3 regions of the Streptosporangium sp. OZ121 genome follow, and region 1 is predicted to be linked to each of the others. Evidence: riboswitches for the same ligand, from Rfam matches in the RefSeq annotation. Region 1 holds a riboswitch; each other region holds the start of a gene.
What was found. A riboswitch is a leader RNA that binds a small molecule or an ion and turns the genes downstream of it on or off. The one in region 1 is predicted to bind S-adenosylmethionine.

Region 1 (4,666 bases):
GCTCGACCGGCTTCCGCCCCGCCTTGCCGCGCATCCGGATGTTCAGCAGCTCCACCAGCAGCGAGAACGCCATCGCGAAGTAGATGTAGCCCTTCGAGATGTGCTGCTCGAACCCCTCGGCGATGAGCACGACGCCGACCAGCACCAGGAAGGACAGGGCGAGCATCTTGATGCTCGGGTGCCGGTCCACGAAGCGGCTGATCGGCCCGGAGGCGACCAGCATCACGATGACCGAGACGATGACGGCCGCGACCATGACGCCCAGCTCGTCGACCATGCCGACCGCGGTGATCACCGAGTCGAGCGAGAAGACGACGTCGAGGATCATGATCTGGATGATCACCGAGGTGAAGGAGGAGGCGACCTTGCCCTCGGAGTGGTGGGCCTCTCCCTCCAGGCTGCCGTGCATCTCGTGGACGCTCTTGCCCAGCAGGAACAGGCCGCCGAGTATCAGGATCAGATCGCGCCCCGATATCCCCTGCCCGAAGACCTCGAACATCGGTTCGGTGAGCCTCACCACCCACGACAACGCCAGCAGCAGCAGGAGGCGGCTGAGCAGGGCGACGGCGAGGCCGAGCTTGCGGGCCTTGTCGCGCTGCTCGGGCGGGAGCTTGCCCACCAGGATCGAGATGAAGATGATGTTGTCGATTCCCAGGACGATCTCCAGGGCGACAAGGGTGAAGAACCCTATCCATATCTCCGGGCTGGTCACCCAGTCCATTGCTTCCTCCTTCGTCGGCCGGCGCCCGAACGCACCGCCGGCCCAGCTGCCCGAGTGCTTCTTCGACTGACTGCCTGGACGACCGGGGAACGCCGGGAGTTCCTTCCCCCTCATCACGCTTCGCTGTCAAATCCGCCGGGCGTTCCCGAGGACGCCCGCTCCGGCTCCGATATCGGGTTGATCACGTTTCGGACTTGCGGGGCACCGCGAGGTGTCGGTTATAGTTCCCCCGTAGGTCATGAGTGCCAGTGACAAGCCCCGGCTCGCTGGCCGGCAACCCTCGCGTCCGCGGCGGGGTGCCCCGGGTGAGGACCTGGTCCGGCACGAGGTGTGCCGGGCAAGCGCGGGCTCCAGGCACCTGTGTCATGGGTTGGGGTCCGATGACCTCGAAGGAGCCCTGGCATGTCCACCCTGACGATCTTCACCCCCGCGAGCCCCGCCCCCGTCGTCCCGGCCACCGCCGCCGCTCCGGTGACCGTCCCCGAGACCTACGCGTCCGGTGACCGCCCGATCCCGGCCGTGCTCGGCTCGGACCTGGAGGTCCCGGTCAGGGGCGGCAGGCTCGTCCGCTACGCCAACCTCGACTACGCCGCGAGCGCCCCCTGTCTGGAGCCGGTCAGCGCCGCCGTCGCCGCCGCGCTCCCGGCCTACTCCAGCGTCCACCGCGGCGCCGGGTACGCGTCCCAGCTGACCACGGCCCGCTACGAGCAGGCCAGGCACACGGTGCGCGCCTTCGTCGGCGCCCGTCCCGACGACTCGGTGATCTTCACCCGCAACACCACGGACGCGACCAACCTGCTGGCCCGCAGCCTGCCCGAGGGCACCACCGCCGTGGTCTTCGACACCGAGCACCACGCCTCGCTGCTGCCCTGGGAGCGGGTCGTGCGGCTGGCGGCCCCCGCCTTCCCCGGCGAGGCCGTCCGCGCCGCCGACGACGCCCTCGCCTCGATCGACGGCCCCAAGCTGCTGGTCGTGACCGCCGCCTCCAACGTCACCGGGGAGCTCTGGCCGATCGCCGCGCTGGCCCACATCGCCCACCGCCACGGGGCCCGCGTCCTCGTCGACGCCGCGCAGCTCGTCCCGCACCGCCGCCTCAACCTGACGGCGCTCGACCTGGACTACGTGGTCTTCTCCGGCCACAAGCTCTACGCGCCGTTCGGCACCGGCGCGCTGATCGGCCGTTCCGACTGGCTGGCCGAGGCCGAGCCGTACCTGCGGGGCGGCGGCGCGGTGAAGGCCGTGAACGACGACGGCACCGAGTGGCACGACGACCCCGAGGCCCGGCACGAGGCGGGAACCCCGAACGTGCTGGGCGCCGTCGCGCTCGCCGCGGCCTGCGACGCCCTGACCGCCACCGGCTGGACCCCGCTGGTCCGCGAGGAGGAGCACCTCCTCGAGCGCCTGCGCGCGGGTCTCGCCTCCGTCCCCGGCGTGCACGAGCTGTCCCTGTGGGGCCCGGACCACCCGCGCGTCGGCATCGTCTCCTTCGTGGTGGACGGCTTCACCGCCCGCGAGGTCGCCGAGGTCCTGTCCGGCGACTACGGCATCGGCGTCCGCGACGGCAAGTTCTGCGCCCACCCCTTCGTACGGCACCTGCTGGGCGCCAAGGACGGCGGCTGCGACGACGTCACCGCCTCCGCCGTCCGCGCCTCCATCGGCATCGGTACCACCTCCGAGCACGTCGACCGGTTGATCGACGCCCTGCGGGATCTTGCCTCGCGCGGCTGACGTGACAGCATGGCCCTATGACTGAAGGCGCGCCCCGCGAGCTGAGCGTGGGAATGGGGGCGGGGGCCGAGGCCGTGCGGGGGGCGCACGGCAAGGAGCTCGCGACCGAGGACATGATCCTCAACATCGGCCCGCAGCACCCGTCCACGCACGGCGTGCTGCGGCTGCGGCTCACCCTGGACGGGGAACGGATCAGCTCGGCCGAGCCGATCGTGGGCTACATGCACCGGGGCGCGGAGAAGCTCTTCGAGGTGCGCGACTACCGGCAGATCATCGTGCTGGCCAACCGGCACGACTGGCTGTCGGCGTTCGCCAACGAGCTGGGCGTCGTGCTCGCGGTGGAACGGATGCTCGGCATGGAGGTGCCGGTCAGGGCGGTCTGGACGCGCACGCTGATGGCCGAGCTCAACCGGGTGCTCAGCCACCTGATGTTCCTCGGCTCCTACCCGCTGGAACTCGGCGCGATCACCCCGGTCTTCTACGCGTTCCGGGAGCGCGAGACCCTCCAGGCCGTGATGGAGGAGATCTCCGGCGGGCGCATGCACTACATGTTCAACCGGGTCGGCGGCCTGAAGGAGGAGATCCCCGAGGGGTGGACGGGCCGGGTCGCCCAGGCCGTGGCCGACGTGCGGCGACGGCTGCCCGACATCGAGAACCTGATCGTCGGGAACGAGATCTTCCTCGCCCGCACGCGCGGGGTCGGCGTCCTCGACCGCGAGACGATCATGCAGTACGGCGTGAGCGGCCCCATCGCCCGCGCCTCCGGCGTCGACGTCGACCTGCGCAGGGACGAGCCGTACCTCGCCTACGGCGAGCTGCCGGTGAAGGTCGTCACCCGGTCGGCGGGAGACTGCCACGCCCGCTTCGAGGTGCTGCTGGAACAGGTGAAGGTCTCCCTCGACCTGGCCGACGCCTGCGTGGAACGGCTTCTCGACCTGCCCCCGGGGCCGGTCAACCAGCGCCTGCCCAAGGTGCTGAAGGTTCCCGAGGGCCACACCTACGCCTGGACGGAGAGCCCGCTCGGCCTGAACGGCTACTACCTGGTCTCGCGCGGCGAGAAGACGCCGTGGCGGATGAAGCTCCGCTCGGCCTCCTTCAACAACGTCCAGGTGCTGCGCGAGATGCTCCCCGGCCACCTGGTCGCGGACATGGTGGCCATCCTGGGCTCGATGTTCTTCGTCGTCGGCGACATCGACAAGTGACGAGTGACGAGTGACGAGTGACGAGTGACGAGTGACGAGTAAGGCACGGTTGGAACCGCATGACCGAACCCGGTGAGGATCAGGAGAGGGCGACTCCCCCCGCCCCCTCGGCGCTCCCCACACCCCCGGCGTCCCCCGCACCCCCCGCCGCTCCCGTTCCGGGAGCCTCCGGGCCCGCCGCGACCGGAACCGCCGGGACTCCCGCCGCCGCGACCACCACGACCACCTCGACCTCGGGGCCCGTACCGCCCGAGGTCCCTCCGGTCGAGGGCGGGCCACGGCGGGACCGGTACATCGACTGGCTGCGCGCGTTCAGCCTGATCGTCGTGGTCGTCTGGCACTGGGCGTTCACGATCCTGCAGTGGGGCCCCGACGGCCCCTCCCCGACGAGCCCGCTGGGCTTCACCTCGGGGCTGTGGATCCTGACGTGGCTGCTGCAGGTGCTGCCGCTCTTCTTCTACGTGGGTGGATACGTCCACCTGCTGTCGTGGAACCGGGCCTGCGAGCGCGGGGTGGGCATCGGCACCTTCGTGTCGCGGCGCATCCGGAGCCTCGCGATCCCCGCGCTGGCGCTGGCCGGGACCTGGATCGTGTTCGGCGCGCTCGTGGCGTGGGCGTTCGGGATCGAGTGGATGGACCGCGTGGTCCTGCTCGTCATCAGCCCGCTCTGGTTCATCGGCGTCTACCTCGTGCTGATCGCCCTGCTCCCGATCTCGCTCTGGCTGCACCGGCACTACGACGTGCTGGCCCTGATCTGGCTGGCGGGGGCGGCGCTCGTCGTCGACGTGCTACGGCTGCGCTACGGGTACGAGGCCGCGGGCTGGCTCAACATGATCATTGTCTGGGGACTGGCCCACCAGGCGGGTTTCTTCTACGACAGGGTGGTGGCGCTTCCCCGCCGCTTCGACGTCGCCATCCTGTGGACCGGGTTGTTCGCCCTCTTCGGCCTGGTCTACTCGGGCATCTACCCGGGTTCGATGGTGGGCGTTCCCGGCGACAAGCTCTCCAACATGGC
Region 2 (4,666 bases), on a different contig from region 1:
GGAAGGAACGGCGTCCATCGAATTGTGTCAGCTCTTGTCAGTAGGTGGAGTGATGAGCCCCGCTCTATCACCCTTCTTGTGGCGGTGAGGGAGGGTCACCATCCGCGACCCCCGACCGTAGGATGTCCAGCGACCGTGACCGCTGATGGGGGCCCGTGATGGCGCTGGACGAGACGACCGAGGACCTGGCCCGATCGGCCGCCCAGGGCGACCACCGCGCTCTCGGTGAGCTGCTGAAGCGGATCGAGCCCGCCGTGTTCAGGCACTGCGGCCGGATCCTCCCCTTCCGGCAGGACGCCGAGGAGGCCTGCCAGGACACCCTGCTCGCGGTGGCGCGCAACATCGGCCGCTTCGAGGGGCGCGCACGGTTCAGCACCTGGCTGCACATCGTGACCGCCAACTGCGCCAGGACCACCTACCGCTCGCTGAAGCGCCGCGCGGCCGAGCAGAGCTCCGACGAGCTGCCGCTGCAGAAGCCGGACGTGGCCCGGGTGAGCGTGATCGCCGGGTCCCGGCTGGACCTGCTCGACGCGATGGAGGCGCTGGAGGCCGAGAAGCCGGAGCTGGCCCAGGCGCTGGTGCTGCGCGACATCTGCCAGCTCGACTACAACGAGGTGGCCGAGCAGCTCCGCATCCCGCTGGGCACCGCCAAGTCACGCATCCACCAGGCGCGCAAGTACGTCCAGGGCGCCCTGGGCGACGCCTACGGCTTCTGAACCACCGCCCGGTCTCCGGCCTCTGACGGGTTGTCCGCCGGGGTGCCCGGCCGGTGGGAACCGTCGAAGAGCGCCTTCCGCGTGGCGTGCGGCTCCGGCGGCCTCACCTGATTTAGGGTGGCGTTGCCCACGTCGCGTGATCAATCGGTGACATGTGGCGATCTCCCCTCACCCTGTGCAAGCCGAGGTCGAGGAGAGACCACATGTTCCGCAGACACACTGTTTCCACGACATGCGTCCTGGCGGCCACCGCACTTGCCCTGGCCGCCGTACCGGCCGGCGCCGAACGCCGGGCGGCGGGTGCTCCGGCCATGCCCGCCGCCCCGTCCGCCACCACGGCCGTGTCGGCCGTGTCGGCCGCGCTGAAACCGCCGCCGAACATGCTGGAGGCGCTCGAGCGCGATCTCGGCCTGACCCCGGCCCAGGCCCAGGCCCGGCTGCTCAACGAGGCCCGCCTGAGCCCGGTCGCGATACAGCTGAGCAGAAGGCTCGGCCCCCGTTTCGGCGGTGTTTGGCTCAGGGGAAGCACCGCGCACACCCTGGTGGCGGCCACCACCAGTGCCGCCGACATCCCCACGATCCTCGACGCGGGAGCCCAGGCCGAGGTCGTCCCCAGGTCGCTGGCGGAGCTCACCGTGACCAAGCAGAAGATCGACGAAGCCCTGCCCCCGCGGCCGCTCGTGTCGAGCGCGCGCTTCGTCGACGTGAAGAGGAACAAGGTGGTCGTCCTCTCCCCGAAACCTGATGACGCCCAGAACTTCGTCGAGAGCGCGGGGGTGGACGAGGAGGCGGTGGTCGTGCTGCCCAGCACCGAGGTTCCCCTGACCCTGAACGACCTGGTGGGCGGCAACGCCTACTACATCGGCGTCACCAGCCGCTGCTCGATCGGCTTCTCCGTGCTCAAGGGCACCCAGCAGGGTTTCGTCAGCGCGGGTCACTGCGGCAGGACCGGCGCCGCCACCACCGGCTTCAACCGCGTCGCCCAGGGCACCTTCCAGGGATCGGTCTTCCCGGGCAGCGACTACTCCTGGGTCGCGACCAACAGCGACTGGACCGCCACCCCGACGGTGGACAACGGCGCGGGCGGCACCGTGCCCGTCGCCGGCGCCCGGGTCGCCGTCGAGGGGGCCTCGGTCTGCCGGTCCGGCTCCACCACCGACTGGCACTGCGGCCTCATCCAGCAGCACGACGCCAGCGTCACCTACCCCCAGGGCACCGTCTTCGGGCTGACCCGCACCAACGTCTGCGCCGAACCCGGAGACTCCGGCGGCTCGTTCATCTCCATCGACCAGGCCCAGGGCGTCACCTCCGGCGGCACCGGCGACTGCAGCCAGGGCGGCACCACCTACTTCCAGCCGGTCGGCGAGATCCTCACCGCCTACGGCCTGAGCCTGAGGACCACCGCGGGCAATCCGCCGCCGCCGGTCACGGGCACCTGCACCGGCTTCCCGAACACCTACACCGGCACCCTGGCCGCCGGCCGGTCCGCCTACCAGCCGAGGGGCCTGTACTACAGGCTGACCGTCGGAGGTCTCCAGACCGCCTGCCTGGACGGCGCCGACGGCACCGACTTCGACCTTTACCTGCAGAAGTGGAACGGCAGGAACTGGGCGGTCGTCGCCACCTCCGACAGCGCGGGTCCCGACGAGAGGATCTCCTACACCGGCACGCCCGGCTACTACCGCTACCGGGTGTTCAGCGCGGCCGGCTCCGGCCCCTACACCCTGGGGTTCCGGGTGCCGAGTGCCGTGACCGCTCCGGCGGGTCGCCTCGGGAGGTGATGACCGCTCCGGCGGGTCGCCTCCGGCGGCGATGACCGGAAGGGGACGGGGCCCCCGCCGGACCCGCGATCACCGAGGATCGCGGGTCCGGCGGGGGCCCCGCCTGCCGTCCGGGACGCGTGCCGGGTGCCTCGCGACCGGCGGCCCGGGTCCGGTCGTCCGCTGGATAACACGCCATGTCTCGCACAGTGAGACAAGGAGTCAGGAGGGCGGTGGGGCGGGGTAGAGTGCTCAAGACCTGTGTGTCAGGTTTCCAACTGAATATTTGCTCATCCAGAGGGGTGGAGGGACCGGCCCTGCGAAGCCCCGGCAACCATCCCGGTTCAAGACTCGTGATCTGAACGAGGTCGGCCGGGACAGGTGCCAATTCCGGTCTGTGACCAGGGTGGTCCAGACGAAGATGAGGGAAAGGCCTCGCTTCATGGCGCTCGCAACCACTGAGAACAACACCGCCACCTCCTCCGGTCGTGCCGGCGACGCGCGAGACCGGCGCTTCGGCCCCGCCGTCGCCCTGTCCTGCCGGGAGTGCGGTGCCCGCTACGACCTCGGCCCCAGCTTCGCCTGTAACGAGTGTTTCGGGCCCCTTGAGATCGCGTACGACTTCGGGCGTGTGACCCGGGAGCGCATCGCCGAGGGGCCGACCAACATCTGGCGCTACCGCTCGCTGCTGCCCGTCCCCGACGACGTGGCGGCCAAGCCCAACATGGCGCCCGGCTGGACCAAGCTCGTCAACGCCGGCAATCTCGCCCGCGAGCTGGGCATCCGCTCCCTGCACGTGAAGGACGACTCCGGCAACCCCACGCACTCCTTCAAGGACCGCGTGGTGGCCATCGCCGTCGAGGCCGCCCGCAACTTCGGTTTCCACACCCTCTCCTGCTCCTCCACCGGCAACCTGGCCGGCGCCGTGACCGCCGCCGCCGCGCGGGCCGGGCTGGACGCCTGCGTGTTCATCCCCTCCGACCTGGAACAGGCCAAGATCGTCATGGCCTCCGTGTACGGCGGCAGGCTCATCGGCATCGAGGGCACGTACGACGACGTGAACCGCTTCTGCTCCGAGCTCATCGGCGACGAGCTGGGCGACCAGTGGGGCTTCGTCAACGTCAACCTCCGGCCGTACTACGCGGAGGGGTCCAAGACCCTGGCCTACGAGATCGCCGAGCAGCTCGGCTGGCGCATCCCCGACCAGATCGTCATCCCGGTCGCGTCGGGTTCGCAGCTCACGAAGGTCGACAAGGGCTTCAAGGAGCTGATCGCGCTCGGCCTGGTCGAGGACAGGCCGTACAAGATCTTCGCGGCCCAGGCCGAGGGGTGCTCCCCGGTCTCCGCCGCCTACAAGGCGGGCCACGACGTGATCCGCCCGGTCAAGCCGGACACGATCGCCAAGTCGCTGGCGATCGGCAACCCGGCCGACGGCCCGTACGTCCTGGACATCGCCCGCCGCACCGGCGGCGCGGTCGAGGACGTCACCGACGCCGAGATCGTCGACGCGATCCGGCTGCTGGCCAGGACCGAGGGCATCTTCGCCGAGACCGCCGGAGGCGTCGTCGTCGGGGTGCTGCGCAAGCTGGTCGCCTCGGGCACGCTCGACCCCGACGCCGAGACCGTGGTGCTCAACACCGGCGACGGTCTCAAGACCCTTGACGCGGTGGCCGCGGAGGCGCGCCCGACCGCGGTGATTCGGCCTTCTCTTGACGCATTCCGTGCGGCTATCGCCTAGAAATCGTGAAAGGTACTGAATTATGAGCGTTTCTGTGCGGATTCCGACGATTCTCCGGACTTACACCGATGGTGCCGCCGAGGTGAACGGAGAGGGTGAGACCCTCCGCGATGTTCTTCAGAAGCTCGACGCGGACTTCCCGGGGATCGGCGCCCGGATTCTTGATGAATCGGGAAAGATCCGACGTTTTGTCAACGTCTATGTCGGGGATGAGGACGTCCGTTTTGTCGACAACCTCGACACGGCCACGCCCTCCGGCGTCCAGGTCTCCATCATCCCGGCGGTGGCCGGAGGCTGATCCTCCCGCCCTGACGCGGCGCTGACCGCCCCGCGCCGCCCCCAGGGCGCCCGCGACTCCACGGCACCCGCCCGGCTCCGGCCGGGCGGGTGCCGCGTTTTATGACGCAAGCTCATATTCAGGGACTTAGATGGGTCATGTAACCCTTAACTAA
Region 3 (4,666 bases), on a different contig from region 1:
TCGGCCCGGGGATCGCCACCGCCCTCGCGCTGACCGCCGGCCCCGGCTGGGCACTGCTCCTGGACGCCGCGACGTTCACGGCCAGCGCGGTGCTGCTGGGCCGGCTCCGGCTCGCGCCGATCCCGCCCGCGCCGCGCGAGCGGTTCGTCAGGCAGCTGGCCGAGGGCTGGGCCCAGCTGCGCCGCCACCGGTGGTACTGGACGAACCTCGTCGGCCACTCCATGTGGAACCTCAGCCGCTGTGCCCTGATCACGATCGGCCCCGTGATCGCCGTCACGACCCTCGGGGGCGAGCTCGCCTGGGGCACGATCGTGCAGGGCGGCACGGTCGGCGCCCTGTGCGGCGCGCTGCTGGCACTGCGGGCGAGGCCGCGAAGGCCTCTGGTCGTGGCCAACGTCGCGCTCACGCTCGGCGCCCTGCCCCTGGTCCTGCTCGCCGCCGAAGCGCCCGCACCGACCGTCGCGGTGGCCTACGGGCTGATGACCGGCGGCCTGGCCTTCATGTCCCCCATGTGGGAGACCGCCGTGCAGGAGCACATCCCGGCCGAGGCGATCTCACGGGTGTCCGCGTACGACTGGCTGCTCTCCCTCGGGCTGACCCCCCTCGGCATGGCGCTGGCCGGGCCGCTGGCCGGGGCGGTGGGCACGGCCCCCACCCTGTACGGGGCGGCGGCGCTGCTGGCGATCTCCTGCCTGGGGGTGCTGGCCCTGCCCGACATCCGTGGCCTCCGTCAGGGCTCGGCCGGCACCAGCTTGGGCACCGCGCCGAGCAGCTCGCGGGTGTAGTCGTGCCGGGGCAGGAAGAACACCTCATCCACGTGCCCCTCCTCCACGCCCCTCCCTCCGGGCGGCGCGGGGTACGACGTCGTGGGTGGCGAGCACCTCGGCGATCTCGTCGCCGACGGTACGGAGCGGGTCGAACGACGTCAGCGCGTCCTGGAACACCAGCCCCACGAACCGGCCGCGCAGTCGCCGCCGGTCACGGGTGCCGAACCGGAGCGCGTCCCGGCCGTTCACCGCGAACCGGGAGGCCGTGACCTCGGCGAGGTCGACGGCGCGGGCGGCGTGCACGTGCACCCGGACGCCGCGCGGGGCGGTCGCCACCGCCTGCCGGAAGACGTGGGAGAGGTAGCCGTTCTGTGCCGGGCGGGAGGCGAACCCGCCGGGGTCGCAGCCGAGCCACTCGGCCAGCGTGGGTCCGGGGCGGATCGGTCCCTCGCAGCGCACCGACTCGTCGGTGAAGAGCGTCACGTCGGCGGCGGTGGAGTTCATCCAGAGCAGGTCCGGCTGGTCGTGGCGCCAGACGCGCCCGCCGCCCGGCGGGTGGGGGTCGATCACGTGGACGTCCAGCGACGGCCAGCCGAGCAGGTCGGCGGCGTTGGCGCAGATGCGCTCCACCAGGCAGGTGCCCGTCGGCCCGGCGCCGACGACGGCGATCGCGGCGCTCATACGGCGGCTCTGCGGCGCGGGCGGTCCCGGTCGGCGTGCGACGGCTCGACCGGGAAGGCGACCACGGCCGCGCGCTGCGCGTACGGACAGACGGCCGCGACGTAGAGGTGGTGGCGCCCGGGCTCGGCGGGGAAGGCGGGTGTGCCGATCCGCCCCTGGAAGGGACAACGCGGGCCGGGCCTGCCACCGGGCCGGTGGTGGCCGTGGGTGTCGAGGCCGACGGGGCTCGCGTGGTTCGGTGTGCTGGTCTTCGACATGTGGCGCTCCCGGGCATGTCTCGGTGACCCTGGTGAGGGAGTCCGCGCTTGCGGCACGCCCACCGTGCCGCCAGGTCTCCCCCGGGGGCACCCCGCCGCGGTGCGAGGGTTGCCGGTCAGCCGGCCGGGGCTTCTCACTGACGCTCTTAACCTATTTATAGGGTAGGAAATACATAGATCTCTGTCAAGCCTTAGTGTCGTGGAATGTCCTATGAGAGCGTGAACGTGGTCTACCGCAAGTACGACGGGTCACTGCACTGGCACCACCGCGGCCTGCTCCTCGGCGAGGACGAGCACGGGGTGTGGACGGGCTGCGTGGCCGGCTCCAGTGGTCACAAGGGCGACGGTCCCGCGGTCGCCTGGCCGCATCCGTTCGTGATGCTCTTCCCCCGCGACGCCTGGTGGACGGCCGCCTTCAACGCCGCCCCGAACAAGCACGAGATCTACTGCGACGTCTCCACGGTGCCGGAGTGGAGAGACGGCGAGGTCACCATGGTCGACCTGGACCTCGACGTGATCCGGACCCGCCGGAACCTGCTGAAGGGCCGCCCGAGCCGGGTCTTCCTGGACGACGAGGACGAGTTCGAGGAGCACCAGGTCAAGTACGCCTACCCGCCCGACGTGGTCGAGAACGCCCGCGCCTCGGCCGCCTGGCTGATGGAGGCCGTCACCTCCCGCACCGCCCCCTTCGGGGACGCGCCGCGCTGGCTCACCCTGGTCGGCTGAACCATGGGCGGGGGCACCGGGGGGTACCGGGGGCGGCGCCACCCCCACCGCTCCCGGCGCCCCCGCGACCTCAGCGGGCGCGGCGGCGGAACATCCCGCCGGAGAGGACCGTCGAGACCAGCAGGAAACCGCCGCACCAGGCCAGCGCCTTCCACGGGTCGCTCCCCACGGGCCGGTCGAGCAGCAGGCCGCGTACGGACTCGATGATCGGCGTGGCCGGCTGGTTCTCCGCGAACCCGTGCAGCCACGCGGGCATGGTGTGCACCGGGACGAAGGCGCTGCTCGGGTAGGGCAGGAACATCACCAGGAAGGTGAAGGCGCCCGCGGCCTCCGGTGTCCTGGCCAGCAGGCCGACCAGGGCCGAGACCGCGGACATGGCCAGGACGAACACCACCAGGACCCCCACCGCCGCGGCCCAGCCGGACAGGCCCGCGTCCGCCCGGAAGCCGAGCAGGAACGCGACGGCGAACACGACGGCGAGCGAAGTGAGGTTGCGCACGGTGCTCGCGGCCACGTGCCCGCCCAGGAACGCCCCGCCGCCGACGTCCATCGACCTGAACCTGTCGACGATCCCCCGGCTCATGTCGTGGCTGACGGCGACCGCGGTCAGGGAGGCGCCGTAGGAGGCGCACATGACGAGGATGCCGGGGACGGCGTAGGTGACGTAGTCGGTGCCGGTCTGGATCGCGCCGCCGAACAGGTAGACGAACAGCAGCATGACCAGGACGGGCATCAGGAACGAGGTGAGCAGCGCGTCGAGGTTGCGCAGCGACAGGCGGACGGCACGGCCGGTCATCACCGGCCAGGCGGCGAGTTCAGACACCGGCCCGCTCCCTGTCCGTCAGCGCGAGGAACGCGTCGTCGAGCGTGGCGCCGCGCACGGTGAACCTCTCGACCGCCGAGCGCCCCGGGTCCACCTCGTCCAGCAGGGCCCGGATCCCCGTGGCGCTCCCGTCGGTGGCCGCCCCGACGGTCAGCGTGGCGAGATCGGCGTGGACGGCCCGCGCCCCGAGAAGGCACGTCACCTCGGCGAACGACCGCGCGTCGGACAGGACGAGGTCCAGCCGCCAGGCGGCGACCCTCGCCTTGAGCTCGTCGGCGGTGCCCTCCGCGACCACCCGCCCGCCGTCGAGCAACGCGATCCTGTCGGCCAGGCTGTCGGCCTCCTCCAGATACTGGGTGGTCAGGAAGACCGTGGTGCCCGAGCCGGTGAGCTGGGTGATCACTTCCCACATCGCCTGCCTGCTCCGCACGTCGAGACCGGTGGTCGGCTCGTCGAGAAAGATCACCGACGGCGCGCCGACCAGCCCCGCGGCCAGGTCCAGCCGTCGCCACATGCCGCCCGAGTACGTGCCGACCCGCCGCCTCCCCGCCTCGGCCAGGTCGAACCGCTCCAGCAGCTCGGCCGCCCTGCGGCGGGCCGCCGCGCGTGACAGGCCGGACAGGCGGCCCATCATCCGCAGGTTCTCCTCGCCGGTCAGCAACTCGTCGACCGCCGCGTGCTGGCCGGTCAGGCTGATGGCGCGGCGGACCCGGCGGCGGTCGCGCACGACGTCGAACCCGGCCACCGTGGCCCGCCCCGCGTCCGGCCCGACCAGCGTCGCCAGGATGCGCACGGTCGTGGTCTTGCCCGCGCCGTTCGAACCGAGCAGCGCGTACACGCTGCCCCTGGCGACGCGCAGGTCGACACCGGCCAGGACGGCGACCCGGCCGTAGGACTTGGTGAGGCCGACGACCTCTATCGCTGGTTCCACTACCCCTCCTGCGTATGGCGTACGCTCTACTGTTTATGGCATACGCGGTACTGCGTAAGGTATACACTCGCAGGAAAGGACGGTCAAGCCCGGGAGCGCGATGGAAGTGCCGGAAAGCGTGGAGATCGCCTGGGGGCTGCGCGAGCGGCCCGGCAAGGGACCCAAACGCACCCTGAGCCTGGAGCACATCGTGGAGGCGGCCCTGCGGGTGGGCTCCGCGGAGGGACTCCCCGCGGTCTCGATGAGCAAGATCGCCGCCGAGCTCGGCGTCTCCACGATGGCGCTCTACCGCTACGTCACCTCCAAGGGCGACCTGCTCATGCTCATCACGGACGCGGTGCTCGGCCCGCCTCCCCCGCTTCCGGAGCCGGGCGACGACTGGCGCCGGGGCGTCCACCGGTGGGCCGCCGCCATGCGCGCCTCCCTGCAGAAGCACCCCTGGTCGTTGCGCATCCCCATCACGGGCCCGGGGATCATGCCC

Region 2: linked by a shared signal. The riboswitch ahead of thrC (threonine synthase) and the one ahead of ACTOQ1_RS30215 (aminotransferase class V-fold PLP-dependent enzyme) in region 1 are both predicted to bind S-adenosylmethionine.
Region 3: linked by a shared signal. The riboswitch ahead of ACTOQ1_RS32240 (hypothetical protein) and the one ahead of ACTOQ1_RS30215 (aminotransferase class V-fold PLP-dependent enzyme) in region 1 are both predicted to bind S-adenosylmethionine.

Annotation. Positions count from the first base shown of each region.
Region 1 covers NZ_JBPXMC010000021.1:104,857-109,522, forward strand. The annotation lists gene ACTOQ1_RS30210 (TerC family protein) at 1-721, opposite strand, end outside; SAM riboswitch class IV at 956-1,071, shown strand; gene ACTOQ1_RS30215 (aminotransferase class V-fold PLP-dependent enzyme) at 1,124-2,449, shown strand; gene ACTOQ1_RS30220 (NADH-quinone oxidoreductase subunit D) at 2,467-3,651, shown strand; gene ACTOQ1_RS30225 (acyltransferase family protein) at 3,711-4,666, shown strand, end outside.
Region 2 covers NZ_JBPXMC010000052.1:26,775-31,440, forward strand. The annotation lists gene ACTOQ1_RS41880 (RNA polymerase sigma factor) at 159-716, shown strand; gene ACTOQ1_RS41885 (S1 family peptidase) at 920-2,497, shown strand; SAM riboswitch class I at 2,764-2,904, shown strand; gene thrC (threonine synthase) at 2,919-4,214, shown strand; gene ACTOQ1_RS41895 (MoaD/ThiS family protein) at 4,237-4,512, shown strand.
Region 3 covers NZ_JBPXMC010000024.1:103,895-108,560, forward strand. The annotation lists gene ACTOQ1_RS32230 (MFS transporter) at 1-785, shown strand, start outside; gene ACTOQ1_RS32235 (FAD/NAD(P)-binding protein) at 810-1,448, opposite strand; gene ACTOQ1_RS32240 (hypothetical protein) at 1,445-1,705, opposite strand; SAM riboswitch class IV at 1,745-1,857, opposite strand; gene ACTOQ1_RS32245 (DUF402 domain-containing protein) at 1,910-2,431, shown strand; gene ACTOQ1_RS32250 (ABC transporter permease) at 2,502-3,254, opposite strand; gene ACTOQ1_RS32255 (ATP-binding cassette domain-containing protein) at 3,247-4,185, opposite strand; gene ACTOQ1_RS32260 (TetR/AcrR family transcriptional regulator) at 4,286-4,666, shown strand, end outside.